One region of the Streptomyces sp. NPDC002144 genome, then DNA from elsewhere that is predicted to be linked to it. Evidence: predicted binding sites of a transcription regulator. Region 1 holds the regulator's gene; the other holds the start of a gene.

What was found. Region 1 encodes HrcA, which represses chaperone genes, less so after heat shock. Its sites were predicted from a motif close to TTNGCACTCNGNNNNNCNGAGTGCNAA; they were not measured.
Region 2: groES (co-chaperone GroES) is a predicted target of HrcA. The motif match lies at 10,931-10,957, and genes of this name have one in related genera.

The regions. Positions count from the first base shown of each region.
Region 1 is NZ_JBSFDB010000011.1:165,072-180,537, forward strand. Features, by position in the region: gene ACWCQ1_RS18975 (IclR family transcriptional regulator) at 1-21, shown strand, start outside; gene ACWCQ1_RS18980 (RNA-guided endonuclease InsQ/TnpB family protein) at 138-1,295, shown strand; gene ACWCQ1_RS18985 (adenosine deaminase) at 1,449-2,438, opposite strand; gene ACWCQ1_RS18990 (ribonuclease Z) at 2,459-3,364, opposite strand; gene ACWCQ1_RS18995 (histidine triad nucleotide-binding protein) at 3,371-3,724, opposite strand; gene ACWCQ1_RS19000 (S41 family peptidase) at 3,777-6,977, opposite strand; gene ACWCQ1_RS19005 (hypothetical protein) at 7,023-7,583, opposite strand; gene ACWCQ1_RS19010 (VOC family protein) at 7,669-8,061, opposite strand; gene ACWCQ1_RS19015 (16S rRNA (uracil(1498)-N(3))-methyltransferase) at 8,081-8,827, opposite strand; gene ACWCQ1_RS19020 (nitronate monooxygenase) at 8,824-9,900, opposite strand; gene dnaJ (molecular chaperone DnaJ) at 10,046-11,182, opposite strand; gene hrcA (heat-inducible transcriptional repressor HrcA) at 11,183-12,199, opposite strand; gene ACWCQ1_RS19035 (MBL fold metallo-hydrolase) at 12,350-13,081, shown strand; gene ACWCQ1_RS19040 (DUF3097 domain-containing protein) at 13,113-13,916, shown strand; gene hemW (radical SAM family heme chaperone HemW) at 14,074-15,306, opposite strand; gene ACWCQ1_RS19050 (SpoIIE family protein phosphatase) at 15,338-15,466, opposite strand, start outside.
Region 2 is NZ_JBSFDB010000029.1:2,497-17,962, reverse strand. Features, by position in the region: gene ACWCQ1_RS34805 (hypothetical protein) at 1-533, opposite strand, end outside; gene ACWCQ1_RS34810 (hypothetical protein) at 1-49, shown strand, start outside; gene ACWCQ1_RS34800 (beta-xylosidase/alpha-l-arabinosidase) at 564-2,867, opposite strand; gene ACWCQ1_RS34795 (LacI family DNA-binding transcriptional regulator) at 2,998-4,065, shown strand; gene ACWCQ1_RS34790 (LCP family protein) at 4,437-5,405, shown strand; gene ACWCQ1_RS34785 (YciI family protein) at 5,592-5,948, shown strand; gene ACWCQ1_RS34780 (RNA polymerase sigma factor) at 5,994-7,247, shown strand; gene ACWCQ1_RS34775 (THUMP-like domain-containing protein) at 7,248-8,411, opposite strand; gene ACWCQ1_RS34770 (polysaccharide deacetylase family protein) at 8,502-9,431, shown strand; gene ACWCQ1_RS34765 (polysaccharide deacetylase family protein) at 9,428-10,225, shown strand; gene groES (co-chaperone GroES) at 11,104-11,412, shown strand; gene groL (chaperonin GroEL) at 11,530-13,155, shown strand; gene ACWCQ1_RS34750 (ester cyclase) at 13,210-13,917, opposite strand; gene ACWCQ1_RS34745 (SDR family NAD(P)-dependent oxidoreductase) at 14,006-14,779, opposite strand; gene ACWCQ1_RS34740 (MOSC domain-containing protein) at 14,841-15,466, opposite strand, start outside.

The DNA of each region.
Region 1 (15,466 bases):
GGCGCCCCATACTGGCGGTAGCCAACGAGACCCAGAACAGCCCGCACAGGCACGCGCGTCTGTGAGAGATTCACTTGTTCGGGTGAGAGTGTGCGATCCAGGTCCTGACGTGCGAGCACGTCACTACGGTTGCTGTCATGCGATTGGTGGTGCAGGTCAAACTGCTGCCAACACCCGAGCAAGCTCAGGCGTTGGATGCGACGCTGCACGCCTGCAACCGGGCCGCCAATTACGTCTCCCGCATCGCGTTCGAGTCGGGGGTACGGGACCGCAACGGGCTTCAGAAGGCCGTGTACGCGGATGTGAAAGCCGCCTTCGACCTTTCAGCACAGCCCGCGGTGCGGGTGGTGAGGAAAGTCGTGGACGCCTACACGACGCTGGCGGCACAGCTGAAGGCGGGATTGCTGGACGGGAAGGGACCGAAGCGGCACCGCAAGGCCACTGGCTCGCCGGTCAGCTTCCGGCCGGAGGCGGCACAGCCGTTTGACGACCGGTGCTTGTCTTGGCAGACCGATGCCCACACCGTGTCGATCTGGACCGTGAACGGTCGGCTGCGCGGCATGCGCTACACCGGCGAGCCAGGACAGATGAAACTCCTTTCGGAGCACCGCAAGGGGGAGAGCGATCTGATTCGGAAGAAAGGCAAGTGGTACCTACTAGCCACCTGTGAGGTCCCCGACCCCGAGATCACCGAACCGACCGACTGGATCGGGGTAGATCGCGGCATTGTCAATCTCGCCACTACCAGTGACAGCGTCAACTACCAAGGACACCGTCTGCGTCGGTACCGGCGTTGGCAGGCCCACAAGCGCGCCGAACTACAGCGGAAAGGCACGCGCTCGGCCACCCGCCGTCTGGCCCGCCGAGCTCAGAAGGAACAGCGGCATGCCACACACGTAAACCACAAGATCAGCAAGGAGATCGTGTCCGTCGCGCAACGCACCGGACGGGGTATCGCTGTCGAGCAATTGGACGGGATCCTGGACCGGGTACGGCTTCGTCGCGACCAGCGGAACACCCTCTCCTCGTGGCCGTTCCACCAGCTGGGACAGCACCTCGCCTACAAGGCTCGCCGGGCAGGAGTTCCGTTTCTTGAAGTGGATGCGGCCCACACCTCGCAGCGCTGCCCGCGCTGCGGGCACATCGAGAAGGCCAACCGGCCTTCACGAGACCGCTTCTGTTGTCGTCGGTGTGGCCTCGCTGGGCCTGCCGATGTCGTCGCCGGGGTCAACGTGCGCAATCGCGCACGCTCGGCGTGGGTGTTTGTCACCGCACCCGTCTCTGCTCCCACATAACGTCGTGAGAGCAGGGAGATGCGACCCGTAACCGTCCTGTCGTAGGGGGCAGTCGGGAGCGCGACAAGGTGTGAACGCAACCGAGCCGCACAGGCCCGGTCGTTTACGGCTGAGAAGGTGACGGCCGGGTACCTCGCTACGACGCCTGCTGCCTCAAAACGCGTATGCCTCGACCTCGGCGAGGTACCGCGCCCGCCGCTCCTCGTCGTCCTCCAGGAAGGACGCCAGGAAGGAGTTGCGGGCCAGTTGCCGGAGCCGGTCCTGGGACAGGCCCAGGGTCCGCTGTACGGCCTCGAAGTTGTCGCCCGCGTAGCCGCCGAAGTAGGCCGGGTCGTCGGAGTTGACCGTGCACATCAGCCCCGCGTCGAGCATCGCCGGCAGGGGGTGGTCGGCGAGGGTGTCGACCGTGCGGAGGCGGACGTTGGACAGCGGGCACAGGGTCAGCGGTATCCGCTCCCGCACCAGCCGCTCGACCAGCGCCGGGTCCTCGACGCACCGCAGCCCGTGGTCGACCCGCTCGACGCCGAGCACGTCCAGCGCCTCGGTGATGTACTCCGGCGGCCCCTCCTCACCGGCGTGGGCCACGCGCCGCAGCCCGAGGTCCGCGGCGGCGGCGTACACCTCGCGGAACTTCACCGGCGGATGCCCGACCTCCGCGGAGTCGAGTCCGACGCCGGTGATCCGGTCCAGGTACGGCTTCGCCGCGTGCAGGGTCTGCAGGGCCGACTCGGCGGATTCGTCGCGCAGGAAGCAGAGGATGAGCCGGGTGGAGACGCCGTGGTCGGCCTCGCTGCTCCCCAGCGCCCGCCACAGCCCCTCGACGATCGTGCCCATCTCCACGCCCCGCGCGAGATGCGCCTGCGGGTCGAAGAAGATCTCCGCATGCCGGACGCCCTGCGCGGCAGCGCGGGCGAGGTAGGCGTCGGCGAGGTCCTCGAAGTCCCGCTCGGTGCGCAGGACGGCCATGAGCTCGTAGTACAGGTTCAGGAAGGACTGGAGGTCCGCGAAGTCATAGGCCTCGCGGAGCTCGGCGGTGTCGGCGTACGGCAGTTCGACGCCGTTGCGGGCGGCCAGCTCGAAAGCGAGCTCCGGCTCCAGGGTTCCTTCGATGTGGAGGTGCAGTTCTGCTTTGGGGAGGGGCATCGCAGTATCGTACGGGTGATTTAACGACGTTTCGGAACCGGGATCCGCAGCAGGTCGTGCGCCACCGTGAGCTCGCCCTCGAAGCCGGCCGCGCGCGCCTGCCGCTCGAACTCCTCGGGGTCGGTGTAGCGCTGGCTGAAGTGCGTCAGCACCAGGTGCCGTACGCCGGCGTCCCGGGCCACGCGGGCCGCCTGGCCGGCGGTGAGGTGGCCGTGTTCGGTGGCGAGGCCGGTGTCCTCGTCGAGGAAGGTCGACTCGATGACGAGCAGGTCGACGCCGTCCGCGAGCGCGTGCACGCCGTCGCAGAGGCGGGTGTCCATGACGAACGCGAACCGCTGGCCGCGGCGGACCTCGCTGACGTCGTCGAGCGAGACGCCGTCCAGTGAGCCCTCGCGCTGGAGGCGGCCGACGTCCGGGCCTCTGACGCCGTGCGCGGCGAGACGCTCGGGGAGCATACGGCGGCCGTCGGGTTCGGTGAGGCGGTAGCCGTAGGACTCGACGGGGTGGGAGAGCCGGCGGGCCTCCAGCGTGTACGCCGGGGTGGTGGCCAGCGGGCCGTCCGTGTGGACCGGGGCCTCGGTGAGCGCGACCGTCTCGCGGTACGCCGTCGCGTGGCGCAGGCGGTCGAAGAAGCGTTGCCCGCTGCGCGGGTAGTGCGCCGTGATCTCGTGCGGGACCTTGTCGAGGTTGATCCGCTGGATCACGCCGGCGAGGCCGAGGGAGTGGTCGCCGTGGAAGTGGGTGACGCAGATGCGGTTCAGGTCGTGCGCGGCGACCCCGGCGCGCAGCATCTGGCGCTGGGTGCCCTCGCCGGGGTCGAAGAGGATGCCCTCGCCGTCCCAGCGGAGCAGGTAGCCGTTGTGGTTGCGGTGCCGGGTCGGGACCTGGCTGGCTGTGCCGAGGACGACCAATTCACGTACCGACACGGTGGGTTATCCGGGGGGCCACTGCAGGCCGCGGCCGCCGAGGACGTGGGCGTGGGCGTGGAAGACGGTCTGGCCCGCGCCGGCGCCGGTGTTGAAGACGATGCGGTAGCTGTCGAGCTTCTCGTCCTCCGCGACGGACCGGGCCTCTGTGAGGACGTCGGCCGCGATGGCGGGTTCGGCGGCGGCGAGGGTGGCCGCGTTCTCGTAGTGGACCTTGGGGATCACCAGGACGTGGGTGGGGGCCTGGGGGTTGATGTCCCGGAAGGCGACGGTGGTCTCTGTCTCACGGACGATCGTGGCGGGGACGTGCCCTTCCGCGATCTTGCAGAACAGGCAGTCGTCCTGCGGTTCCCCGGCCATGTGCCCTCCTGAACAGCGGTGATCGGATGTGGGGCCACTCTATCGTCGGCGGTCAGGCCGGCAGGCCCGGCGGCGTCTTCGCCGGGCTGGTCTCCAGTGCCTCCAGCGCGAGCCTGATCGCCTCGTCCAGTTGGGCGTCACGGCCGGCCGCGTGGTCCTGGGGCCGCTGCACGACCTCCACGTCCGGGTCGACGCCGTGGTTCTCCACGCCCCAGCCGTAACCCTCCAGCCAGAACGCGTACTTCGGCTGGGTGACCAGGGTGCCGTCGACCAGGCGGTAGCGGCTGTCGATGCCGATGACCCCGCCCCAGGTGCGGGTGCCGACGACCGGGCCCAGGCCCAGGGCCTTGATCGCGGCGTTGACGATGTCGCCGTCGGAGCCGGAGAACTCGTTGGCCACGACGACCACGGGGCCGCGGGGGGCGTCCTCGGGGTAGCTGTAGGGGCGCAGTCCGCGTGGCAGGTCCCAGCCGACGATCCTGCGGGCCAGCTTCTCGACGACCAGCTGGGAGGTGTGGCCGCCGCGGTTCTCGCGGACGTCGACGACCAGGCCCTCGCGGGCCACCTCGACGCGCAGGTCGCGGTGGATCTGGGCCCAGCCGGGGGCCTGCATGTCGGGGACGTGGAGGTAGCCGAGGCGGCCGTCGGAGCGCTCGTGGACGTAGGCGCGGCGGTCGGCGACCCAGGCGTGGTAGCGCAGGGGTTCCTCGTCGGCGACGGGGACGACGACGGCGTGCCGGGGGTCGCCGCCGCCGGAGGGGAGGATCGTCAGCTCGACGGGTTTGCCGGCCGTGCCGACCAGGAGCGGTCCGGGCCCGGTGACCGGGTCCACCGGGCGGCCGGCGACCGCGACGATCGCGTCCCCGGCGCGGACCGCGACACCGGGCGCGGCCAGCGGGGAGCGGGCGTCGGGGTCGGAGGTCTCGGCGGGGAGGATGCGGTCGACGCGCCAGGCGCCGTCCTCGTGGCGGGAGATGTCGGCGCCGAGCAGACCCTGGCGTTCGCCGTGGCCGTGGTTGCCGCGCGGGGTGACGTAGGCGTGGGAGGTGCCGAGTTCGCCCTGGACCTCCCAGAGGAGGTCGACGAGGTCGTCGTGGGCGGCGACGCGGTCGAGGACGGGCCTGTAGCGGTCCAGGACGCCGTCCCAGTCGACGCCGCCGAGGTCGGGGCGCCAGAAGTTGTCCCGCATGAGGCGGCCGGTCTCGTCGTACATCTGGCGCCACTCTGCGGCGGGGTCCACGGTGTGGCGGACGCGGCCGAGGTCGACGGTGATGTTGCTGTCGCTGTCGTCGTCGTTCGAGGCGCGCCGGTCGCTGGGGACGACCTTGAGCTTGTCCTCGGTCCACAGCAGGACGCGCTTGCCGTCGCCACTGACGGCGAAGTGGTCGGCGTCGGAGGCGAGGTGCTCGATGCGCTGCTGGGCCAGGTCGTAGCGTTCCAGGGCCGTCCTGGGGTCCGGGTCGTCCGGGGTGGCCCGGGAGGCGCCGAGGACGCCGCGCACGGGGTGGCGCAGCCACAGCACCCCGTCCTTGGCGGCGCGCAGGGTGGAGTAGCGGGCGGCCTCGACCGGGAAGGGCACGATCCGGTCGGCCAGTCCCTCGAGGTCGACACGGGTGCTGGGGGTGCCCTCGCTGTCGGGGGTCTCGTCCTTGTCCGGGGCGTCGAAGGGGAGGCCGTGGCGCTGCGGTCCGAACGGGGACGGGGTGGTCGCCGCGAGGGGGATCAGGTGCGGGCGGGAGCCGCCGACGAAGGCGAGGTCGAAGACGTGCTCGTCGTAGACCGGGTCGAAGGAGCGCGCGGAGAGGAAGGCGAGGTGCTTGCCGTCGAGGGTGAACGCCGGCGCGTAGTCGCGGAAGCGGAGCGGGGTGGCCTCGGTGACCGACAGGTCGGTGGTGTTGGCGAGGCGCAGCTGCCGCAGCGGGCGCGGGCCGGGGTGGGACCAGGCGAGCCAGCCGGAGTCGGGGGAGAAGACCAGGCCGGAGACGTCCCCGTCGGTGGAGCGGTCCACCTCGCGGACCTCGCCGGTGTCCCGTTCGACGAGCAGGACGCGTCCGTCGTGCGCGGCGACGGCGACGCGGCCGCCGTCGGGGGCCACGGCGAGGTCGAGGACCCGGCCGAGCTGTCCGGCGGCCAGCCGACGCGGGGTTGTGCCGGGGGCGGTGCCGGTCGCGGGGGCGAACTCCAGGGCGTCGTCGCCCTCGGCGTCGGTGACCCAGACGACGTGTTCCTCGCCGTCCACCCGGAAGGTGCGCGGCAGCCGGGCCCGTACGCCGGGTTCGGCGGCCAGGGCGCGGGCGGGGCCGGAGCGGTGGGTGACCCAGTGCACGGAGCCGCGGACGGCGACCGCGCTGCCGCGGGCGGTGTGGTCGGGGTGCGCGGAGCCGAACCAGCGGGCGGCGTTCACCGGGAACGGCTGCAGGTCGAGCCGGGGGCCGCCGAGCCGGACGTCCAGGCGGCGCGGCTCGGCGGTGTCCAGGTCGTCGAGGATCCACAGCTCACCCGCGGACGCGTACACCAGCCGGGTGCCGTCGCCGGCGAGATGGCGGGCGTAGAAGCCGTCGATCGGGGTGTGCCGGCGCAGGTCGGAGCCGTCGGCGAGGGAGGAGTAGACGGCGCCGACGCCCTCGTGGTCGGAGAGGAAGGCGATCCGGTCGCCGGTCCAGACGGGGCTCTCGAGGTTGCCGTCCACGTCCTCGTGCAGGCGCACGAACTCGCCGTCGCCGTCCCGGTCGATCCACAACTTGCCCGCCGTGCCGCCCCGGTAGCGCTTCCACCAGGCCGCCTCGCGGCCCATGGGCGCGGAGAGCAGGACGGTGGACGGGCCGAAGGCCACATGGCCGACGGGGCCGTAGGGCAGGGTGGCCGCCGGGCCGCCGTCGAGCGGAATCGCCCGTGCCCAGCTGCGGCGCAGGCTGGCCTGGCCCTGGGTGCTGATCGCGAGGACGTCTCCGTCCGGGGTCCAGCCGCGCACCTGGGTGCGTGAACTGCCCCAGTACGTCAGGCGTTTCGCGGAACCGCCGTCGATCGGGGCCACATGGACCTCGGGGGCGCCGTCGCGGGTGGAGGTCCAGGCGACGGTGGTGCCGTCGGGCGAGATGCGGGGGTGGTTCACCGGCACGTTGTCCGCGCTGACCCGCCAGGCCCGGCCGCCGTCGAGGGGGGCGAGCCACACGTCGTCCTCGGCGGTGAAGGCGAGCAAGTCGCCGTGCAGGTGCGGGAACCGGAGATACGCGGGGGCTGCGGGCTGCGTCACACGATCACTCTAGGCAGCCGCCGGGTCGCCGGGCAGCGGTTTGGATCACTTGCCCTGGACCGGCCAGCACTGCGGGTCGCCCTTGCACCAGATGGTCCGCGTGACGGTCACGGTGACGGTGGCGCCGGGCTGGTTGCCGTTGCCGCCGCTGGGGTTGTTCACGATCGGGGAGGGCGTGGAGGTGCAGTCGCCGAGCCCGGCGACGTGGAACAGCGTCTTGCCGCCGACCTTGGCCGTCAGGTCACCGCGCACACAGGCGCCGTCCACGGCGCGGGTGACCTTGCCGGTGACGGTGATGTCCTTGCCGTCCTTGGTCTGCCCCTGGCAGTCGACGTTGGCGACGGTGGTCTCGCTCGCGCTGGGCATGGTGTTGTGACTGGTGTTGTTGTTGCCGTAGTTGGCGGTGCAGCTGAGCCACTGCACGTCGATGTTGTGCCGCTTCAGTTCCTTGGTCGCGGTCTGGTCGGTGGTGTACGCGACGGCCGCGGTGCCGAGCCCACCGGGATCACAGGCCACGGCCCCTCCGACGGCCACGACGGCAAACCCCGCCACGGCCGCCACCCGTCGTGCCGGTGGCCGTCGCCAACTGCGCCTCAACGCCCCCATGAAGGGCAGCCTGCCACCGAGTGCGCGTCCGCGGAAGGGCGCATACGGTCATTGGAGCGCCCCTCGAGGAGGAGCCGACCCGGCCTCAGGTCCGCAGCAGCAGCCACTCCTGCAGCTCCACCAGGTTGCCCTCGGGGTCCTTGAGATGGGCCACGCGCATGCGGTCGGTCATCGGGGCGGGACCGTGCAGCACGGTGGCCCCGCGCTCCGTGATCCGCTCGCAGTAGCCGTCGAGGTCGTCGACGCGCAGCACCACCAGCGAGCGGTGGCCGGTGGCCGTGTCGCCCAGTTCGTCCAGGACCTCGGCCATCATCGAGCGGTCCTGCAGGGCGATCCCCGCCGATCCCGTGGCCGGGCTGAACTTCTCGTACGGTCCCTCGCTCGCCCCGGACTGCGGCTTCAGCCCGAGGACGTCGGCGTAGAAGCGGTAGCAGGCGGCGAAGTCGGCGACGAGGAGGCGGACTTGGGCGAGTTCCACGTGGTCCCCCGGTGGGTGGTCAGGACCAGCGGCCGGTGCGGCCCAGGAGCAGGGCCGCAGCCGCGGTGCCGGCGGTCGATGTACGCAGCACGGTAGGCCCCAGCACGTACGCCTTCGCACCCGCCTCCTCGAACAGCGCCAACTCGTCCTTGGACACGCCCCCTTCGGGGCCGACGACCAGCACGATCTCGCCGTGGGCGGGGAGTTCGGCGGTGGCCAGGTGCTCGCTGCGGTGCTCGAAGTCGGAGTGCAGGACGGCGGCGAGGTCGGCTTTGGCGAGAAGTGCGGCAACCTGTCTGGTCGTCGCCGCGTCCGCGATCTCGGGGAAGCGGACCCGCCGGGACTGCTTGCCGGCCTCCCGGGCGGTGGCCCGCCACTTGGCGAGCGCCTTCAGTCCGCGCTCGCCCCGCCACTGGGTGATGCAGCGGGCGGCCTGCCAGGGCACGACGGCGTCGACACCGACCTCGGTCATGGTCTCCACGGCCAGTTCACCCCGGTCGCCCTTGGGCAGGGCCTGGACGACCGTGATGCGCGGGGCGGGCTCCGGCTCCTCGGACACCGAGACGATGCGGACGAGCAGCCGGTCCTTGCCCTCGGCGCCGGTCACCTCGCACGCCGCGTGCCGACCGGCGCCGTCGGTGAGGACGACCTCCTCGCCGGGCTGCAGCCGCTTCACCGAGACCGCGTGCCGGCCCTCGGCGCCGTCGAGGACGTACGGACCGGCGCCGGCCGGCAGGTCCTCGGCGACGAACACCGGCGCGGTCATCGCAGGTCCCCCTGGCCCGACAACGCCGTCCGGGCCGCGTCGAGCTCGGCGGCGAGGACCTCGACCAGCTGCCCGGCCGGCAGCTCGCGGGCCATGCGGTGCCCCTGCCCCGCCCACAGCGCCATGCCCTGCGCGTCGCCGGACGCGGCGGCCTTCTTGCGCAGGGGCGCGGTGATGTGGTGGAGCTGGGGGTAGGCGGCGGGGGCGTACGGGCCGTGCTCACGCATGAAGCGGTTGACCAGGCCGCGGGCCGGGCGGCCGGAGAAGGCGCGGGTGAGTTCCGTCCGCGTGAACAGGGGGTTGGTGAGCGCCTGCTTGTGGACGGCGTTGGCGCCGGACTCGGCCGTGGCCAGGAACGCGGTGCCGAGCTGGGCCGCGCTCGCGCCCGCCGCGAGGACGGCGGCGATCTGGCCGCCGCGCATGATGCCGCCGGCGGCGACGATCGGGATGGCCACGGTCTCGCTGACCTGGGCGACGAGGGAGAGCAGGCCGATGCCGGCGCCGTCGTTCTCCGGGGTGTCGCGGTGGGTGCCCTGGTGGCCGCCGGCCTCCACGCCCTGCGCGATCACCACGTCGGCCCCGGACCGCTCCACGGCGAGGGCCTCCTCGGCGGTGGTCGCGGTGACCAGGACGAAGGTGCCCAGGCGGTGCAGGGAGTCGACGACGTCCCGGCTGGGGACGCCGAAGTGGAACGACACCACGGGCACCGGGTTGTCCAGCAGGACGGCGAGCTTGGCGTCGTAGCCGTCGTCGCGGCCGCTGTCCGGGTCGCCGAGCTCGGTCTCGTACCAGGCGGCCTCACCGGTCAGCTGGTGGGTGTAGATCTCCACGGCGCCCTGGTCGGCGTACTCCGGCTGCGGCAGGAAGAGGTTCACGCCGAAGGGGCGGCTGGTCAGGCTCCGCAGCTGCTTGATCTCCTGGTACATGCCGTCGGCGGTCTTGTACCCACCGGCCAGGAACCCCAGCCCGCCGGCCTCGGACACGGCGGCGGCGAGCGCGGGCACGGAGACGCCGCCCGCCATGGGGGCCTGCACGATCGGATACGGGAAGAGATCGGTCAGCGCGGAGGACATGACCGCATGTTGTCACGTCCTCCCAACAAGTCCGAATCGGGCATCCCCACGGCACGGACCACCTGAATGAGCGAGCCTCAGCACCCGTTGGCGGCGCCTGCCCGGGGGCCAACCCCCGGCCCCCCGGCAGCCCGCTCAGCCCGCGTCAGCGCCCGTTGAACGCATCCTTCAGCCGCGAGAACAGCCCCTGCTGCCCGGGCTGGAACTGGCCCTGGGGGCGTTCCTCGCCGCGGAGCTTGGCCAGTTCGCGCAGGAGGCGTTCCTGTTCCGGGTCGAGCTTGGTGGGGGTCTGGACCTCGACGTGGACGATCAGGTCGCCCCGGCCGCCGCCGCGCAGATGCGTGACGCCCCGGCCGTGCAGCGGGATCGACTGGCCGGACTGGGTGCCGGGCCTGATGTCGACCTCCTCCATGCCGTCCAGCGTCTCCAGCGGCACCTTGGTGCCCAGGGACGCCGCCGTCATCGGGATCGTCACCGTGCAGTGCAGGTCGTCCCCGCGCCGCTGGAAGGTGGAGTGCGGGAGCTCGTGGATCTCGACGTACAGGTCACCGGCCGGGCCGCCGCCCGGGCCGACCTCGCCCTCGCCGGCGAGCTGGATCCGCGTGCCGTTGTCCACACCGGCCGGGATCTTCACGGTCAGCGTGCGGCGGGAGCGGATCCGGCCGTCACCGGCGCACTCCGGGCACGGCGTGGGCACGACCGTGCCGAAGCCCTGGCACTGGGGGCAGGGACGCGACGTCATGACCTGGCCCAGGAAGGACCGGGTCACCTGGGAGACCTCACCGCGGCCACGGCACATGTCACACGTCTGCGCGGTGGTGCCGGGGGCCGCTCCCTCGCCGTTGCAGGTGTTGCAGACGATCGCGGTGTCGACCTGGATGTCCTTCGTGGTGCCGAAGGCCGCCTCGTCGAGCTCGATCTCCAGCCGGATCATCGCGTCCTGGCCGCGCCGGGTGCGCGAGCGCGGGCCGCGCTGGGACGCCGTACCGAAGAACGCGTCCATGATGTCCGAGAAGTTCCCGAAGCCGCCGGCGCCGAAGCCGCCCGCGCCACCGCCGCCCGCCTGCGAGAGCGGGTCGCCGCCGAGGTCGTAGACCTGCTTCTTCTGCGGGTCCGAGAGCACCTCGTAAGCGGCGTTGATCTCCTTGAACCGCTCCTGGGTCTTCGGATCGGGGTTGACGTCCGGGTGCAGCTCGCGGGCGAGCCGCCGGAAGGCCTTCTTGATCTCTTCCTGCGACGCGTCGCGGCGCACGCCGAGAACGGCGTAGTAGTCCGTGGCCACTTACGACTCCGCCAGGATCTGTCCGACGTACCGTGCCACTGCGCGTACCGCTCCCATCGTTCCCGGGTAATCCATGCGGGTCGGTCCGACCACGCCGAGTTTGGCGACTGCCTCGCCGCCCGAACCGTAGCCGACCGAGACCACGGACGTGGAGTTGAGTCCCTCGTAGGCGTTCTCGTGACCGATGCGTACGGTCATGCCCGAATCCCCCGCCTCTCCAAGCAACTTGAGAAGGACGACCTGCTCCTCCAGCGCCTCCAGGACGGGCCGGATGGTGAGGGGGAAGTCATGTCCGAAGCGGGTCAGATTGGCGGTTCCGCCGATCATCAGCCGCTCCTCGTTCTCCTCGACGAGCGTCTCCAGGAGGGTGGAGAGCACCGTCGCTACGGTACCCCGGTCCTCCACGTCGAAGGCCTCGGGCAGGTCCTCCACGAGACGCGGGACGTCCGTGAAGCGCCGTCCCGCGACCCGGCTGTTGAGCCGCGCCCGCAGGTCCGCGAGCGAGGCCTCACCGAAGGGCGCCGGGCAGTCGACCATGCGCTGCTCCACCCGGCCGGTGTCCGTGATCAGCACGAGCATCACGCGCGCGGGGGCGAGCGAGAGCAGTTCCACGTGCCGCACGGTCGAGCGGGTGAGCGAGGGGTACTGCACGACGGCGACCTGCCGGGTCAGCTGCGCGAGCAGCCGGACCGTCCGCGCGACGACGTCGTCGAGGTCGACTGCGCCGTCGAGGAAGTTCTGGATCGCGCGCCGCTCGGGGGCGCTCATCGGCTTGACGCCGGCGAGCTTGTCGACGAACAGGCGGTAGCCCTTGTCGGTGGGGATGCGCCCGGCGCTGGTGTGCGGCTGGGCGATGTACCCCTCGTCCTCCAGGGCGGCCATGTCGTTGCGGACCGTCGCCGGGGAGACGCCGAGGTTGTGCCGCTCGGTCAGGGCCTTCGACCCGACCGGCTCCTCGGTGCCGACGTAGTCCTGGACGATGGCGCGCAGCACCTGGAGCCGTCGTTCACTCAGCATGCGCACACCTCCAGAAGTCGTCCCCTAGCCACTTCGCCTGGCACTCTGTCCCGCCGAGTGCCAGCGTTCCCCGGCCCAGTGTACGGCTGTGGGGTACACCCAGGGCAAGGTCGGGCACGGTTGAGAGGGTCGTACCGTTAGCGTCGCGGTATGACGGTGACTTGGGAAGAGCTCGGGTGGGAGCGGGTCGCGGCCGGGGTGGGGCGGTGCCGGCTGCCGGGGTGGGACTGCACGGCGGGGCTGGTCGTGGGGGCGGGCACGGCGCTGGTGATCGACGGCGGGTCGAGCCTGGCGGAGGGCGTGGAGCTGCGGACCCGGGCGGAGGCGCTGGCCGGTCATCGTGTGACCCATCTCGCGCTCACGCATCCGCACTTCGACCACGTCCTCGGGGCGCCGGCCTTCGCGGGCGCGGAGGTGTACGGCGCGGTCGGCATCGACACGGTGTTCGAGGCCCGGCACGCGCGGGAGGAACTGTTGGCGGACGCGGTGCGCAACGGGCTGGACGCGGACGTGGCCGAGGAGGCCGTGACCGCCCTCGTCGCGCCCCGCCATCATGTCTCCGGCGAGTGCACCCTCGACCTGGGCGGCGGCCGGCAGGTGCTGCTGGCGAACGTGGGCCCGGGCCACACGGCCCATGATCTCGTGGTCCTGGTGCCCGGCTCACCGGAGGTGGTCTTCTGCGGCGATCTGGTCGAGGAGTCCGGCGAACCGCAGGCGGGACCGGACGCCGTACCGTCGCACTGGCCGGCCGCCCTGGACAGGCTGCTGGCTCTCGGCGGCGAGGACGCGCTGTACGTGCCCGGTCACGGAGCGGTGGTGGACGCGGGGTTCGTACGGGCGCAACGGGACGCGCTGGCGGCGCGTTTCGGCGTGTCGCGGTGATCGCCGCCGCGCTTCTCCTATCGTCATCCGAATGCGCCAGTACTCCGCCGACCTGACCCCTCCCTGGAAGAAGCCGAAGCCCGTCCCGGAGGTCCCGGCGGAGCCCGGTCTGGTGGTGGAGGAGCCCGGCACCGGTTTCTGCGGGGCGGTGATCCGCTGCGAGGCCGGAACGGTGACCCTGGAGGACCGCTTCGGCAAGCACCGGGTGTTCCCGCTGGAGCCGCGGGGATTCCTGCTGGAGGGCAGGGTGGTCACCCTGGTCCGCCCCTCCTCGGCCCCGGCACGCCCCACCCGCACCGCCTCCGGCTCGGTCGCCGTCCCCGGCGCACGCGCGCGTGTGGCCCGCGCCGGGCGCATCTACGTGGAGGGCCGGCACGACGCGGAGCTGGTGGAGAAGGTCTGGGGCGACGACCTGCGCATCGAGGGCGTGGTCGTGGAGTACCTGGAGGGCGTGGACGACCTGCCGTCGATCGTGGCGGACTTCGCCCCCGGCCCGGACGCCCGGCTCGGTGTGCTGGTCGACCATCTGGTCCCGGGCACCAAGGAGTGGCGCATCGCGGAGTCGGTGACCAGCGACCACGCCCTGGTCGTCGGCCACCCGTACATCGACGTCTGGGAGGCGGTGAAGCCGTCGGCCCTGGGCATCGAGGCATGGCCGCGCATCCCGCGCGGCCAGGACTGGAAGACGGGCGTGTGCCGGGCGCTGGGCTGGCCGGACAACACGGGCGCCGCCTGGCAGGGCATCCTCTCCCGCGTCCACTCCTACAGGGACCTGGAGCCCGAACTCCTGGGCCGAGTGGAGGAACTGATCGACTTCGTCACGACCCCCGCCTGACGGCCGGGCGGTCGCGGCCCTCTTCCTCCACCGCCTGACAGCACCTTGCGCGGCGCCCGGCGGGCCGGCGGGCACGAGCACCCGGCCGATCATGTTCCCGTCCCCGAAGCGGCCTCCCGTGAGCGATCACGGCCGCGCGATCTGTCCGCAGGCCGGTTCAGTCCACCAGGTCCCTGACCACGGCGTCCGCCAGCAGGCGCCCGCGCAGGGTGAGCACCGCGCGGCCCTCGTCGTACGGGCCCTGCTGCAGCAGTTCGTCCGTCAGGGCCCGGTGTGCGGCGGCCAGGCCGTCCGGCTTCAGGAGGGTCAGCGGTACGCCCTCCCGCAGCCGCAGCTCCAGCAGGATCCGCTCCACCCGGCGGTCCTCGTCCGTCAGGAGTTCACGGCCGGCGCCCGGTGAGCGCCCCGCCGCCAGCGCCGCCGCGTACGCGCCGGGGTGCTTCACGTTCCACCAGCGCACCCCGCCGACGTGCGAGTGCGCGCCGGGACCCGCGCCCCACCAGTCGGCGCCGCGCCAGTACAGCTCGTTGTGCAGACAGCGGGCCTCGGGAGCGGTCGCCCAGTTGGAGACCTCGTACCAGTCGAAGCCCGCCGCGGACAGGACGTCCTCCGCGATCAGGTACCGGTCCGCGTGGACGTCGTCGTCCGTCATCGGGACCTCGCCGCGGCGGATCCGGCGGGCGAGCTGCGTGCCCTCCTCGACGATCAGCGCGTACGCCGACACATGGTCCGGGCCCGCCTCGATCGCCGCCTCCAGCGAGGCCCGCCAGTCGTCGTCCGACTCCCCCGGGGTGCCGTAGATCAGGTCCAGGTTGACGTGCTCGAAGCCGGCCGCCCGGGCCTCCGCGACGCACGCCTCGGGGCGGCCGGGGGTGTGGGTGCGGTCCAGGACCTTCAGTACGTGCTGCTTCGCGCTCTGCATGCCGAAGGAGACGCGGTTGAAGCCGCCCTCGCGGAGGGCGGTCAGACAGGCCGGGTCGACCGACTCCGGGTTGGCCTCCGTGGTGACCTCGGCGTCGGGCGCGAGGCCGAACTCGTCGCGGATCGCCGACAACATCCGTACGAGATCGTCCGCCGCCAGCAGTGTCGGCGTGCCGCCGCCGACGAAGACCGTGCGGACCGGGCGCGGGTCGTCGCCGAGGACCTTGCGGGCCAGGCGGATCTCGTCGACCAGGGTGTCCGCGTAGTTGTCCCGGGAGGCGAGGACACCGCCCGTGCCGCGCAGCTCGGTCGCGGTGTAGGTGTTGAAGTCGCAGTACCCGCAGCGGGTGGCGCAGTACGGGACGTGCAGGTAGAAGCCGAGGGGGCGGTCGGCCGCCCCGGTGAGCGCGGAGGCGGGGAGCGCGCCGTCGGCGGGGACCGGCTCGCCGTCGGGGAGTGCGGAAGGCATGCCCTCCATTGTCCCGTACCGCCGCGACTGCTCACTCCGCCTGCAGCACCAGCAGCGCCAGGTCGTCCTCCGGCGGCCTGCCGCCGAACTCGTGCACCAGCCTCTTGATGCGCTCGGCGATCAGCTCCGCGCTCAGGCCCGCGCAGCCGGCCAGGGCGGT
Region 2 (15,466 bases), on a different contig from region 1:
CATGCGGGCGGTGCACCGGTGGCGGTTCGAGTCGGTGCCGGAGCGGTGAACGGGGTGTAGGAGAGCCTCTGTGGCCCGTGCCGGTCGTGCTCCCGCCACAGCAGTCGGCCGTGCCCGCGCTCCCAGTGCGCGGCCACGGCGGCCTTTGCCAGCCAGTCCAGCGTCGGCAGCAGCGGCAGCAGAGGGATCAGCGGACCCCCCACGAGGGCGAAGACCGAGGCCGTCACCACGAAGGCCACGAAGATCAGGAGCGGGAAACGGCCGCGCTGACGGCCCGGTTCCCCGCCCGGTTCCCGGCCCGTCACCGGCACCGCCGCCTCGAAGCGCCGCACTTCGCCCACCCACCTGAGCCGCGACCCCCGCAGCAGCGTCACCAGCAGCAGGTAGCCGAGCGCGAGGACGGCGACCAGCCACACCCGGTCCGCCCGCACCGGTGGACTCCCGTGCACTCCGACGGCCACCACCACCCCGACGGCCGTGGCGGCCAGCAGCGCCAGCGCCGTCCCCAACTCCTGGCGCACGTACCTGACCATCGCGCCCCCCCGTGTCCGCGGCGCGGGGAGTCACCCCGCCCCCGCCACCTCCGTCTCGCACCGCAGCCGCCGGTCGGCGCCGAGTGTCCTCACCGGTCCCGTGAGGAGCAGGTGCGCCGAGTGCCGTACGTCCGTGCTCGATGCCGCCAACCGTAGTTCCAGCGCGCCCGGTTCGACCACCCTGGCGCCGGAACGGTCGGTGAACGCCGACAGGTCCGCGTGGAAGCGGAAGGTGACCCGGGCGGCCTCGCCCGGCTCCAGCTCCAGTCGCCGGTAACCGATCAGGCGTACGTCCGGACGCGTCACGCTCGCCACCGGGTCGTGCAGGTACAGCTGTACGACCTCCGCGCCCGCTCGGTCGCCGGTGTTGCGGACGGTGACCGAGACGTCGTACGAGCCGTCCGTGCCGATCTCCGTCCCCGTGGAGTCCGACTCCCACGTGAACGTCGTGTACGAGCGGCCGTGGCCGAAGGGGTACAGCGGGGTCGGGTCGAGGTTGCTGACCTCGCCGGCCAGGCCGAGCGGGGGCTGGAGGTAGGTCCAGGGCTGGCCGCCGGGCACCCGGGGGACGCTCACCGGAAGGCGGCCCGAGGGGTTGACGCGGCCCGACAGCACGCCCCCCACCGCCGGGCCGCCCTCCTCCCCCGGGAAGAACGCCTGGACGACCGCGCCCAGGCGTCCGTGCCAGCGGCCCAGCGCGTACGGGCGGCCGGTCAGGAGGACGAGGACGACGGGGACGCCCGTCGACACCAGGGCGTCCAGCAAGTCGCCCTGCACCCCGGGCAGTCGCAGGTCGGTCACGTCGCAGCCCTCGCCCGAGGTGCCCCGCCCGAACAGGCCCGCCCGGTCGCCGAGGACCGCCACGCACACGTCCGCCTCGGCCGTCCGGGCCACCGCCTCCTCGAAGCCGCCCGTGTCGGGGTCGTCGACGCCACAGCCCTCCGCGAACGTGACCTTGGCGTCGGGGAGTTCGGCCCGCAGCGCCTGGAGGACCGTGGGGATCTCGATGCCCATCGGCACCTCGGGGTGGTGCGTGAGGACGTGCGAGGGGAAGGAGTAGCAGCCCAGCATCGCGAGGGCGTCCGCGGCGCGCGGGCCGACCACCGCGATACGGGTGTCGGGGGCCAGCGGGAGGAGCCCGTCGGGGTTGTCGAGGAGGACCACCGACTCCTCGGCCAGCCGGCGCGCGAGCGCGCGGTTCGCCGACGAGTCCAGGTCGATGCGCTCGGCCGGCTCCGGGGTCCAGTCCTCGTCCAGCAGGCCCAGCTCGCACTTCTGCAGCAGGACCCGGCGGGCCGCCCGGTCGATCAGGGACTCGGGGACCTCGCCCGCTCGTACCGCCTCGACGAGCGGTGTGCCGTAGCACTTCAGGGTGGGCAGCTCGACGTCGAGGCCCGCCGCGAGCGCCGCGTGGGCCGCCTCCGCCTCGGAGCCCGCGACCCGGTGCTGGGTCTGCAGGAAGCCGACGCCGAAGTAGTCGGCGACCACCGTGCCCGTGAAGCCCCACCGCTCACGCAGCAGCTCGGTCAGCAGACCCGGGTCCGCCGAGGCCGGGATGCCGTCCGTGTCGTTGTACGCGGCCATCACCGACCGCGCCCCGGCCTCCCGCAGCGCCATCTCGAAGGGCGGCAGCGTGATGTCCGCGAACTCCCGCACGCCCGCCCGCACGGGCGCGAGGTTGCGGGCACCGGCCGAGGAGGCGTACCCGGCGAAGTGCTTGAGCGTGGAGACGATCCCGGCCGACTCCAGGCCCCGCACATAGGCGGTGCCGATGGTGCCGACCAGGTACGGGTCCTCGCCGATGGTCTCCTCGACGCGGCCCCATCGCGGATCCCGTACGACGTCCAGGACCGGGGCGAGTCCCTGGTGGACGCCCACCGAGCGCAGGTCGCGGCCGATGGCGGCGGCCATCTCCTCGACGAGGGCGGGGTCGAAGCTCGCGCCCCAGGCGAGCGGCACCGGGTAGGCGGTGGCCCGCCAGGTGGTGAAGCCTGCCAGGCACTCCTCGTGCGCGAGGGCGGGGATGCCGAAGCGGCCCGCCTCCGCGATACGGCGCTGGGCGCGGGCCAGCGCCTGCGCGCCCAGCGCCGGGTCCACGGGGGCGGTGCCGAAGGGGCGGGTGAGCTGGCCGAGGCCGTGGGTGATCAGCTCGTCCCAGTCGTAGTCGGCGCTCATCTCGCGCTGCAGCGGGGCGACTCCGTCGCCGTCGGTGTCGGCGCCCACCCACACGCCGTAGAGCTGGGCGGTCTTCTCCTCCAGGGTCATCCGGGAGAGGAGGTCGTCGACGCGGGAGGCGGCGGGCAGGGCGGGGTCACGCCAAGGCGCGGTGGTCATGAAACTCCTGCTCTGGTCGAGTCGGGACGGGCCCTCTCACGAATGTTTCGCTATTCATCTCGAATGTTCCGGGAACCTAGGCCGGTCGCAAGGGTTCGTCAAGAGGGGGCGCAGGGATACGATCGCCGCCATGACGCCTCCGGAGCCCGTTGAAACGCGGACGACAACCCCGACGACAGGCCGGTCCCAGCAGACCGCGACGCTCGCCGAGATCGCCCGCGAGGCCGGCGTGTCCGCGCCGACAGTTTCGAAGGTCCTCAACGGCCGCGCCGACGTGGCCCCGGCCACCCGCACCCGGGTGGAGGAGCTGCTGCGCGCGCACGGTTACCGGCGCCGCAGGGCCGAGGCGAGCCGCTCCCCGCTCATCGACCTGGTCTTCCACGAGCTGGAGAGCGCCTGGGCGATGGAGGTCATCCGGGGCGTGGAGAACGTGGCCCGGGACACCGGGCTGAGCGTGGTGCTGAGCGAGAGCGCGGGGCGGCTGACACCGGGGAGGACCTGGGCGGACCAGGTCGCCGCCCGCAGGCCGCACGGGGTGATCCTGGTGCTCTCGGGCCTGGACGAGTCCCAGCGGGCCCTGCTGACCAGCCGTTCCATCCCCTTCGTGGTGATGGACCCGGCCGGCGACCCGGGCGTGGACGTGCCCTCCATCGGTGCGACCAACTGGCAGGGCGGTCTCGCCGCCACCCGGCACCTCGTCGAACTCGGCCACACGCGCATCGGTGCCATCACGGGCCCCTCCCGCATGATGTGCAGTCGCGCCCGGGTCGACGGCTACCGGGCCGCCCTGGAGACCGCCGGGCTCCCCGTCGACCCCTCGCTCGTCGCGTCCGGCGACTTCCACCACGACACCGGCTACCGCCAGGGGCTGGAGCTGCTGCGCCGCCCCGACCGCCCGACCGCGGTCTTCGCCCTCAACGACCTGCAGGCGCTCGGCCTGTACGAGGCCGCCCGCGAACTCGGCCTGCGCATCCCGGAGGACCTGAGCGTGGTCGGCTTCGACGATCTGCCGGTCGCCCGCTGGGTGGGGCCGCCGCTGACGACCGTACGGCAGCCGCTGACGGAGATGGCCGAGGCGGCGGCCAAGCTGGTGCTGGACCTGGGCCGGGAGGACCAGGCGCCGGTGGCCACCCGGGTCGAGCTGGCCACGAGCCTGGTGGTGCGCAGCAGCACGGCACCGCCGCCCAGTGGTGTCTGACGGGGCGCCACTGTTGCAGGTTGGCCGGAAGTGGCGGTATTGACAGGCGGTGCGCCCACGCCCACACTCCCGCGAAGCCAATCGGTAACCCACCCGAAACTTTCGAAGGCCCGCTGACGCGCTGCCACTCGTCCGGAACTGCCGAAACCCCAGCAACCCGGTGTCTGCGGTCACCCTGGGCTGACGGGTCTCTGAGAAGCGTGAGATTTTCCGTAGAAAACCGCTTCGTGGGGTCGCTGCTAACAACCTCCTAATAATTCGGACTTACGTTCCTGTCTGTGACGGGACTTGAGCCGGGACAGGCGGAGAGCGGCGGCGGGGGCAGATCCAGGGGCCGGCGCTCGACCGTACTGAGGATCGCCGGCCTCACCATGGCGGGACTGCTGGTGCTGGGCGCCGGGGCGGCGGGGTGGGTGTACTGGCACCTCGACAGCAACATCAAAAGCGTCGACATCAACCAGGCGCTCGGCGACGACCGTCCGGCGAAGGCGGTGACGATCCCGTCCCCCGGGGCCTCCGAATCCCCGCTGCCCACCGGCTCCCTGAACGTCCTCGTCCTCGGGTCCGACTCCCGCAGCGGCAAGGAGAACAAGGCGCTCGGCGGGGGCAGCAGCTCCGGCGCCCGGTCGGACACCGCGATGGTGGTGCACATCGACGCGGGCCGGAAGGACGCGACCATCGTCAGCATCCCGCGCGACACGCTCGTCACCCGCCCGTCCTGCCCGCTGAAGTCGGGTGGCTCCACGGCCGTGGCCCACAACGCCATGTTCAACAGCGCCTACTCCGTGGGCGGCCCGGTGTGCGCGGTGAAGACGGTCGAGTCCATCACCGGCGTCCGCATGGACCACTACATCGAGATCGACTTCTCGGGCTTCGCGAAGCTGGTGAACGCCCTGGGCGGGGTCACCGTCACCACGGACCAGGACATCGACGACGACGACAGCCATCTGCACCTCGCGGCCGGTACCCACCATCTCGACGGCAAGCAGGCCCTCGCCCTCGCCCGCACCCGGCACGGCATAGGCGACGGCAGCGACCTGGGCCGCATAGGCCTCCAGCAGAAGCTGGTGAAGGCCTTGCTGGAGCAGATCTCCTCGACGAACCTCTTCACCGACCCCGCCCGGCTCTACTCCGTCGGCGACGCCCTGACGGACAGCCTCACCACCGACACGGGCCTGGACTCCATCAGCGAGCTGGTCGGGTTCGGGCGCAGTCTGAAGGGCCTGACCGCGCAGCACCTCAAGACGGTGATGATGCCGGTGGTCACGGCCCCCTCCGACCCCAACCGCGTGGTGGCGAAGGAACCGGCGGCGAGCGAGCTGTGGGAATCGCTGCGCTGAGCAGCGCAAGGATCAGTCGCTGCGCTGAGCAGCGCACAGAGAAGTCGCTGCGCTGACCAGCGGAAACAAGGGCGGCGGAAAAAACTTCGGGGAAATGCGGCGTGCCTGTCGATCCCCGGCCTCCTCGATCGACGCACTGGTGAAAGGCCGGACAGCGACCGGCCCCGGACCGACCGAGGAGTCACCATGCCCCGCTACCTCTCCCTCGTACAGATCGACGAGAAGACCGCCCCCGCCGAGGGGCCCAGCCCCGAGCTGATGCAGCGGATGGGGGAGCTGATCGAGGAGATCACCAAGGCCGGCGTGATGCTGGACACCGCCGGGCTGACGCCGTCCGCGCAGGGCACGCGGGTGCACTGGCAGAACGGTGAGATCTCCGTGACCGACGGGCCCTTCACCGAGTCCAAGGAGGTCGTCGGCGGCTACGCGATCATGCAGTGCAAGGACAAGGCCGAGGCACTGGAGTGGACCAAGCGGTTCCTGAAGGTGCACGAGGAGCACTGGACGGTGACCTGCGAGGTCAGGGAGATCGCGGAGGGCTGAGCGCCGCTTGGCCCGAGGCCCGTCGGGGGTGTTGCATGGTGGGCTGTGGAACAGCAGCCCACCGCCACCCGTGCCGTCGACACCGTCTTCCGCCTCGAGTTCCCGCGCATCGTCGCCGGCGTCACCCGGATCGTCCGTGACGTCGGCATCGCCGAGGAGCTCGCCCAGGACGCCCTGGTCGCCGCGCTGGAGCAGTGGCCCCGGGACGGTGTGCCGGACAACCCGGGCGCCTGGCTGACGGCCACCGCCCGGCACCGCGCCGTCGACCTGGTCCGGCGCCGGGAGAACTACGCCCGCAAGCTGGCGGAGATCGGCCGCAGCCTGGAGACGACCGCGCCGCCCGAGGAGCCCGCCGACCCCGAGGACATCGACGACGACCTGCTCCGGCTGGTCTTCACCACCTGTCATCCCGTCCTGTCCGCCGAGGCCCGCACCGCCCTCACCCTGCGGCTGCTGGGCGGCCTGACCACCGCCGAGATCGCCCGCGCCTTCCTCGTCCCCGAGCCGACGGTCGCCCAGCGCATCGTCCGCGCCAAACGCACCCTCGCCACGAAGAACGTCGCCTTCGAGGTGCCCTACGGCCCGGACCGCGAGGCCCGTCTCGGCTCCGTCCTGGACGTCATCTACCTGATCTTCAACGAGGGGTACGCCGCCACGGCCGGCGACGACTGGCTGCGCCCGGCGCTGTGCGAGGACGCGCTGCGGCTGGCCCGTGTGCTGTCGTCGCTGATGCCGAAGGAACCCGAGGTGCACGCGCTGGCCGCCCTGCTGGAGTTCCAGGCCTCCCGCGCCGCGGCCCGCACCGGCCCCGGCGGCGAACCCGTGCTGCTCAAGGACCAGAACCGCCGCCGCTGGAACCGCATGCTCATCGCCCGTGGCATCACGGCCCTGCACCGCGCCGAGGCCACCGCCACCGGCGCCCCGGGCCCGTACACCCTCCAGGCGGCGATCGCCGCCTGCCACGCGCACGCGTACACCTACGAGGAGACCGACTGGACGAGCATCGCCACCCTCTACGGCCTGCTCGCCGCCCGCGCCCCCTCCCCGGTCGTCGAACTCAACCGCGCCGTCGCCGTGTCGATGGCGGAGGGTCCGGAAGCGGGGCTCGCGATCGTGGACACCCTCGCGGCGGAACCCGCCCTGCGCGACTACCACCTGCTCCCCAGCGTCCGCGGCGACCTGCTGGAGCGCCTCGGGCGTACGGCCGAGGCCCGCGCCGAGTTCGCGCGGGCGGCGGAACTCACCCGCAACGAACGGGAACGGGAGCTGCTGCTGCGGCGGGCGGCCGGAGCGGGGTGATCAGGCGGGGTGTCCGACGAGCATGGTCGGCGCCCCCGCCACCCGGGTCAGGAAGACGGTCGCCGAGTTGGGGCCGGCCGGCTTGACCTTCTTCCTGAGTTCCTCGGGCTCCACCGCCGACCCCCGCTTCTTCACGGTCAGCGTCCCGACCTCCCGCTCCCGGAGCAGGGCCTTCAACTTCTTCACGTTGAAGGGCAGTTGGTCGGTGATCTCGTAGGAGGTGGCGTACGGGGTGGGGAGGAGGGCGTCGGAGGTGACGTACGCGATGGTGGGGTCGATCAGGCCGGCGTCCAGGTCCTCGGCCACCTCGGCGACCAGATGGGCGCGGATGACGGCGCCGCCGGGCTCGTACAGGTAGCGGCCCACCGGGCGGACCCGGGGATCGGGGAGCCCCCTTCCGAGCAGGGTGCGGGGGCCGGGGAGCAGCGTGGCGCGGACCGCCCCGGGCGTCGTCCCGAACCACAGCACGGCCTCCTTCACGTCCCCGCCGTCCGAGATCCACTCGGCCTCGGCGTCCTCGGGCACGGCCTCGTGCGGGATGCCCGGGGCGACCTTCAGCGCGGCGGCCCGGGACGCCTTGCGGGCCGCCCCGACGGCCCAGGACAGGGGCGGTGAGTAGGCCTCGGGGTCGAAGATCCGGCCGCGTCCGCCGCGCCGTGCCGGGTCGACGAACACGGCGTCGTACCCCGCCGTGTCGACCTCCGTGACATCGGCCTCCCGCACCTCGATCAGGTCCGCCAGCCCGAGCGCCTCGGCGTTCGCCCGCGCCACGGCGGCCGTCGCCGGGTCCCGGTCCACGGCCAGGACCCCGATCCCCGCCCGGGCGAACGCGATCGCGTCCCCGCCGATCCCACAGCACAGGTCGGCGACGGACCGTACCCCCATGGCCTGGAAGCAATCCGCCCGGTACGCCGCCACGCTCGCCCGCGTCGACTGCTCCACCCCGTTGGGTGTGAAGAACATCCGCCCGGCGTCCGCCGCCCCGAACTTCGCCGCCGCCCGCTGCCGCAGCCGCGCCTGCCCGAGGGCCGCCGACACCAGGTCGGCGGGGTGCTCGCGGCGCAGCCGGGTCGCCACGGCGAGCTCGTCGGCCGGGGCCGTGTCACGCACCTCGTCGAGGAGGGCGCGGCCTTCGGGGGTGAGGAGGAGGGCGAGGTCGTTCACCGGGTCATTGTGGGCCAGTCGGTGGATGGTGTGCCCGGGGACGCGGTGTCGGGCCGGGATCGCGGGCCCGGCCTGCGAGGATCCGGCACCATGCGAGCAGTCGTACAAAACGATAAAAACGGGGCGTCCCGGAAGCGGCGAGTCCGTGGCGGGATCGCCGTGCTCGCCGTCGCCGCCATCGCCTCCGGCTGTGCGACGGGCGACGGCCAGGAGGTGCGCCCGGCCTCCGGCCAGCAGCCCCTGAAGGCACCCGAGGCCCGCGCCCTGGACTCGTACGCCCTGAAGCTGCGCGCGGCCCTCACCGCCCGGGCCGCCGCCGCGCGGCGCTGGGGGCTGCGTCAGGTGCCCCTGACCGCTCCGCCGCCACCGGCGCACAAGCCGCGGATCACCGCCCGCAGGGGCTTCGAGGTGGACGACCAGGAGGAGCTGGACCTCCCGCCCGTCTTCACCACGGTTCCCACCCGGCAGAGGGTCGTCTTCCTCACCATCGACGACGGCGCCGAGAAGGACCCGGCGTTCCTGCGGATGATGAGCGAGCTGAAGATCCCGTACTCGGCCTTCCTCAGCGACTTCCTGGTCAAGGACGACTACGGGTACTTCCGCCGGATGCAGTCCGAGGGCGTCACCCTCAACAACCACACCCTCACCCACCCCTATCTGCCGGGGCTCTCCTACGAGCGGCAGCGGCACGAGATCTGCGGCATGCAGGCGGTCATGAAGAAGCAGTTCGGCCGGGCCCCGACCGTCTTCCGGCCGCCCTTCGGCAACTACAACCGGGACACCCTGCGCGCCGCGAAGTCCTGCGGCATCCGGTACGCGCCGATCTGGGACGAGGAGGTCTTCGTCGACCACTGGGAGTACCGCGAGGACGACCAGGACCTGCACCCCGGCGACATCGTGCTCACCCACTTCCGGGGCCGCGACGAGTGGAAGGGCACCATGGTCGACGACATGCGGCGCTTCCTGAACAAGGTCACGGCCGAGGGGTACGCGGTGGCCCGCCTGGAGGACTACCTGTGAGGCTCCGGGAGCTGGCCGCCGGGGTTCTGGCGCTCGCCCTCCTCACCGGCTGCGCCCAGTCCGTCGACCCCATCGAACGGCTCGGCAGGAAGGCGGCGCAGGAGGTACGGCCGCACGGTCACGCCGGCCGGCCCGTGCGGTCGTACCGCCGCTGGGGCCTCCAGGCCCCGCTGCCCCGTGCCCCGCGACCCGCCCGCGCCCCGGCCCTCCGCCCGGCGGGCCCGGCCCTCCCCCTGATCGTCTCCCACGTCCCCACCCACGACCGGGTCGTCTTCCTCACCTACGACGACGGCGCCGCGCGGGACCCGCGCTTCGCCGACATGGTCCGTGAACTCCGGCTGCCCGTCAGCGTGTTCACCGCCGACGGCACCGCCGCCCCGGTCCACGGCCACCTCCCGCGTCCACGGCCGGCCGACGCGGGCACCCACGGTCCCCGCCTCGGCCGCACCACCCTGCGCGGCCTGCCCTACGCCGGCCAGCGCGCCGAAATCTGCGGCCGGCCCGACCGGCCCCGGCCCCGTCTGTTCCGGCCGCCCCACGGCGCGTACGACGGCACCACCCTCCGCGCGGCCGGTGACTGCGGGGTCACGGCGCTGGTGCTGTGGTGCGTGTCGATGAACTCCGCCGGCCGGCTGACCTACACCCGCACCGCCCGCCACCTGACCCCCGGCGACATCGTCTCCGTGGCCCCGGACGCCGCGACGGGCCCACCCCTCACCCAACGCACGTCCCGCCTCCTCGCGCGTCTGGAGGAACGGGGGCTGACGGTGGGGCGTCTGGAGGACTATCTGTAGCCGAGGCCGCCGGCATCCGCCCCGCACGGGTCACGGCGAACCCGTCCCGGAAGAACCGGAAGAAGAAGAGGGCGAACGCGAGGGCGGCCGTCGCCTGCCCTCCCAGCCACACCGTCGCGCCCCACGCGTGCCCGTTCAGCGCCAGGGGGCCGCGAACACCAGGTCGAAGGCGCGTTCGGCTGGAAACTGGACCGCGAGCCCGCAGCCGTCGGACGACTGGGACCGGGAGGGCAGGGGTTGGCGGTAAGCGTCCGGGCGGCGGAGGGGACCCTCTCGCGTGGCACCTGTCGCTGGCCACGCCGGCGCGCCCTACGTGTGCGCCTTGGGTGCCAGGACGTCGGCGAATGCCAGGCCGAAGGCGCGTTCGGCCGGAAGGAGGCCCGTGAGCGTGCAGCCGTCGGACGGCAGGGACCGGGAGGGCAAGGGGGGTGGTAAGCGTCCAGGCGGCGGAGGGGCCCCTCTCGCGACGCGCCTGTCGCTGGCCAGTCGGCCCGCCCTACGTGTGGCCCCTTGGGGGCCAGGACGCCGGCGAACGCCTGGTCGAAGGCGCGTTCGGCCGGAAGCAGGACCGCGAGCGCATAGCCGTCGGACGACTGCGACCAGGAGGGCAGGGGGCGACGCGACGGTATACGTGTCCAACACGGCGGACGGGACCTCTCGCGAGGCATCCAGCGACCGGATCGCGGGCCGACGCGCCGCTCGGGATTAGCAGTCCGCTTGACCGAGTGCTAATCGCGGTCATAGTCTCGGCTCTGGCACTCCCCCCTGGAGAGTGCCAAACAAGCGACGGGCAGGTCCGGCACCCGCGACGACGGATCCACCTGGTCGCCACCTCAGACAGTTAACCCCGTGAGATCTCCGAAGGGGGAGGTCGGATCGTGACGACCGCCAGCTCCAAGGTTGCCATCAAGCCGCTCGAGGACCGCATCGTGGTCCAGCCGCTGGACGCCGAGCAGACCACGGCCTCTGGCCTGGTCATCCCGGACACCGCCAAGGAGAAGCCCCAGGAGGGCGTCGTCCTGGCCGTGGGCCCGGGCCGTTTCGAGAACGGCGAGCGCCTGCCGCTCGACGTCAAGACCGGCGACATCGTGCTGTACAGCAAGTACGGCGGCACCGAGGTCAAGTACAACGGCGAGGAGTACCTCGTCCTCTCGGCCCGCGACGTGCTCGCGATCATCGAGAAGTAGTACCGCCTCAGAGTTTTTCCACGCTGCGCCCCCGGCCCCCGCGACCACTAAGAAGCCGGGCGCCCGGGGCGCAGTGTCTTTGTTACAACCCACAGATCCGAGAGGGCTCCCGCTGTCATGGCGAAGATCCTGAAGTTCGACGAGGACGCCCGTCGCGCCCTCGAGCGCGGCGTCAACAAGCTGGCCGACACGGTCAAGGTGACGATCGGCCCCAAGGGCCGCAACGTCGTCATCGACAAGAAGTTCGGCGCGCCCACCATCACCAACGACGGCGTCACCATCGCCCGTGAGGTCGAGGTCGAGGACCCCTACGAGAACCTCGGCGCCCAGCTGGTGAAGGAGGTGGCGACCAAGACCAACGACATCGCGGGTGACGGCACCACCACCGCCACCGTGCTCGCCCAGGCGCTGGTGCGCGAGGGCCTGAAGAACGTGGCCGCGGGTGCCTCCCCGGCCGCGCTCAAGAAGGGCATCGACGCCGCCGTCGCCGCCATCTCCGAGGACCTCCTCGCGACGGCCCGCCCGATCGACGAGAAGTCCGACATCGCCGCCGTGGCCGCGCTGTCCGCCCAGGACCAGCAGGTCGGCGAGCTGATCGCCGAGGCGATGGACAAGGTCGGCAAGGACGGTGTCATCACCGTCGAGGAGTCCAACACCTTCGGTCTGGAGCTGGACTTCACCGAGGGCATGGCCTTCGACAAGGGCTACCTGTCCCCGTACTTCGTCACCGACCAGGAGCGTATGGAGGCCGTCCTCGACGACCCGTACATCCTGATCAACCAGGGCAAGATCTCCTCGATCGCCGACCTGCTGCCGCTGCTGGAGAAGGTCATCCAGACCAACTCCTCCAAGCCGCTGCTGATCATCGCCGAGGACGTCGAGGGCGAGGCCCTGTCGACCCTGGTCGTCAACAAGATCCGCGGCACCTTCAACGCGGTCGCGGTCAAGGCCCCCGGCTTCGGTGACCGCCGCAAGGCGATGCTGCAGGACCTGGCGATCCTCACCGGCGCCACGGTCGTCTCCGAGGAGGTCGGCCTCAAGCTCGACCAGGTCGGCCTGGACGTGCTGGGCTCCGCCCGCCGCGTCACCGTCACCAAGGACGACACCACGGTCGTCGACGGCGCCGGCAACTCCGAGGACGTCACGGGCCGCGTCGCCCAGATCAAGGCCGAGATCGAGAACACGGACTCCGACTGGGACCGCGAGAAGCTCCAGGAGCGCCTCGCGAAGCTCGCCGGCGGCGTGTGCGTGATCAAGGTCGGCGCCGCCACCGAGGTGGAGCTGAAGGAGAAGAAGCACCGTCTGGAGGACGCCATCTCCGCGACCCGCGCCGCGGTCGAGGAGGGCATCGTCTCCGGTGGTGGCTCCGCGCTGGTCCACGCCGCCAAGGTGCTCGAGGGCTCCCTCGGCAAGACCGGCGACGAGGCCACCGGTGTCGCCGTCGTCCGCCGCGCGGTCGTCGAGCCGCTGCGCTGGATCGCCGAGAACGCCGGCCTCGAGGGCTACGTCATCACCTCCAAGGTCGCCGAGCTCGACAAGGGCCAGGGCTTCAACGCCGCGACCGGCGAGTACGGCGACCTGGTCAAGGCCGGCGTCATCGACCCGGTCAAGGTCACCCGCTCCGCCCTGGAGAACGCCGCCTCCATCGCCTCCCTCCTCCTGACGACCGAGACCCTGGTCGTCGAGAAGAAGGAAGAGGAGGAGCCGGCGGCCGCGGGCCACGGTCACAGCCACGCCCACTGACGCACCGCAGCACGAAGGCCCGGCACCCCCTGGGGGTGCCGGGCCTTTCGGCGTCTACTGCTCCAACTGGTCCAGGGCGCCCAACTGCGCCATCAGCCCGAGCCGGTCGTACTGCCACCAGCCCTCGACGATCTTCCCGTCCTCGTCGCACCGGAAGATGGTCGCCCCGGTCATCACGACGTTCCGCCCCGTGGCGGGAAGCCCCATGAACTCACCGGTCTGGGTGCCGCGCCAGGTCCACCGGGTGCACACCCGGTCCCCGTCCGCGATCTGGTCCTCGACGTCGAAGGCGAAGTCGAAGCCGGCGCGCCACATGCCGATCTCCCGCCGTATGGCGTCCATGCCCATGGTGTCCTGCTCGTTGGCGGGATCGTGGTCGTGGTAGTTCTCGGCGATCAGGTCGTCGAGCGGCGGGAGATCGCCCTTGACGGCGATCGTCTCGAAGAACCGCCGTACGTTCGCCGCGTACAGCCGGTCGTCCCGCACCACGTCCAGGTCCGTGAAGGTCGGCATCTCCTCGCAGAGGGCCACCATCTCCCGGAAGATCTTGTCCGTCTCGGGCAGGTTCGAGTTCCGCATCGCCTCCTCGTACGACGGGAACTCCACGATCTCGATGAAGTGCGACGCGTCGGAGTGGTCCTTGCCGACCACGGCGTGCGTCGCCGTCCGCTTCCCCCTGGTCTGTTCGACCCATGTGTCCATCAGCCGGTTCATGTCGTCGAAACGGCTGGTCCTGCAGTCGATGAGCTGTACGAAGGTCATGGTGCTGCCTCCGGTCCGCCTGGGTCCGGTTGAACACCCCCATTCTCTGCCCGCCGGCGTCATCGGGCCATGCAGCGCTACTGCGCCCCTACTGCGGCCCGTACTTCCGCCCCGTCCGCGAGGTGATCCCGCCCAGCAGGGCCCTCGGCGTCACCTTCACGATCCCCATCAGGGCCTTGTACCGGGGGTCCGGGATGGAGAGGGACTTGCCACGGGCGAGATCACTCAGCGCCGCCGCCACCAGTTTGTCCGCGTCGAGCCACATCCAGCCGGGGATGTTGTCCGTGCCCATGCCGGCCCGCTGGTGGAACTCCGTGCGCACGAAACCGGGGCACAGGGCCATCAGGCGTACCCCGCTGCCCGCGAGATCCTTCGCCGCGCCCTGCGTGAACTGCACGACCCACGCCTTGGACGCGCCGTAGGTGCCGCGCGGGACGAAGGCGGCGACGGAGGCGACGTTGACGACACCCCCGCGGCCCCGCTCCCGCATCGCCTCCGTCGCCGCCGACGTCAGCCGGAGCACCGCCTCGCAGTGGACCTTGAGCATCTTCAGCTCGTCGGCCATGGGGACGTCGAGATAGTGGCCCTTGTTGCCGAAGCCGGCGTTGTTGATCAGCAGGTCGACGGGGTTCCTGCGGTCGGAGAGGCGGGCGGCCACCGTCTCGATGCCGTCGTCCGTCGCCAGGTCCGCCGTCACCACCTCCACCTCGACGCCGTGCCGGTCGTGGAGTTCGGTCGCCTGTTCGTGCAGCCGCTTGGTGTCCCGGGCCACCAGGACCAGGTTGTGCCCGTCCGCCGCCAGCCGCCGTGCGAACGCGGCGCCGATGCCCGCCGTCGATCCCGTAATCAGAGCCGTTGTCATGGCCCAAGCGTAGTTACCCGGAGGCAAGGGGTCCGATCCGCGGGCGGGCGGTGAGGGGGGTTCAGGTGCCGTACTTCTCGAGATACTTCCGCGCGTTGGCCAGCGCCTCCGGATGCAGTGCGTCCCCGGCCGCCAACAGCCTTGGCAGCAGCGTCCGTTCGGTGGTCACCGCGCGGAACTGCAGGGCCACCGTCACGTCGTGGGCGGGCCGGTGCACGATCTCGACCGGATCGCCGGACCGTATCTCGCCCGGCTCGATCACCCGCAGGTACGCCCCGGGCGCGCCCTTGCGCGTGAACCGCTTCACCCACCCCCGCTCACCCATGTGGCCCTGGAAGGTGCCGCACGGGATCCGCCCGCAGGTCACCTCCAGCACGACCCGGTCCCCGATCCGCCACCGCTCGCCGATCAGCGCGCCCGAGACGTCCAGGCCCTCGGTGGTGAGGTTCTCGCCGAAGGAGCCGTTCGCCAGCGGGCGCGCCAGCTCGCGCTCCCAGGCGTCCAGGTCCTCGCGCGCCATGGCGTACACCGCCTGGTCGTCCCCGCCGTGGTGCTGCCGCTTGCACACCGCGTCCCCGGCCAGCCCGCTCCCGCCGACTCCCTTGGGCCCGGGCGCGGCCACCCGCACCGGCCCCGCCACCGGCCGCTTGTCGATGCCGGTCACCCCCTCGGGGTTGTCCGTGTACG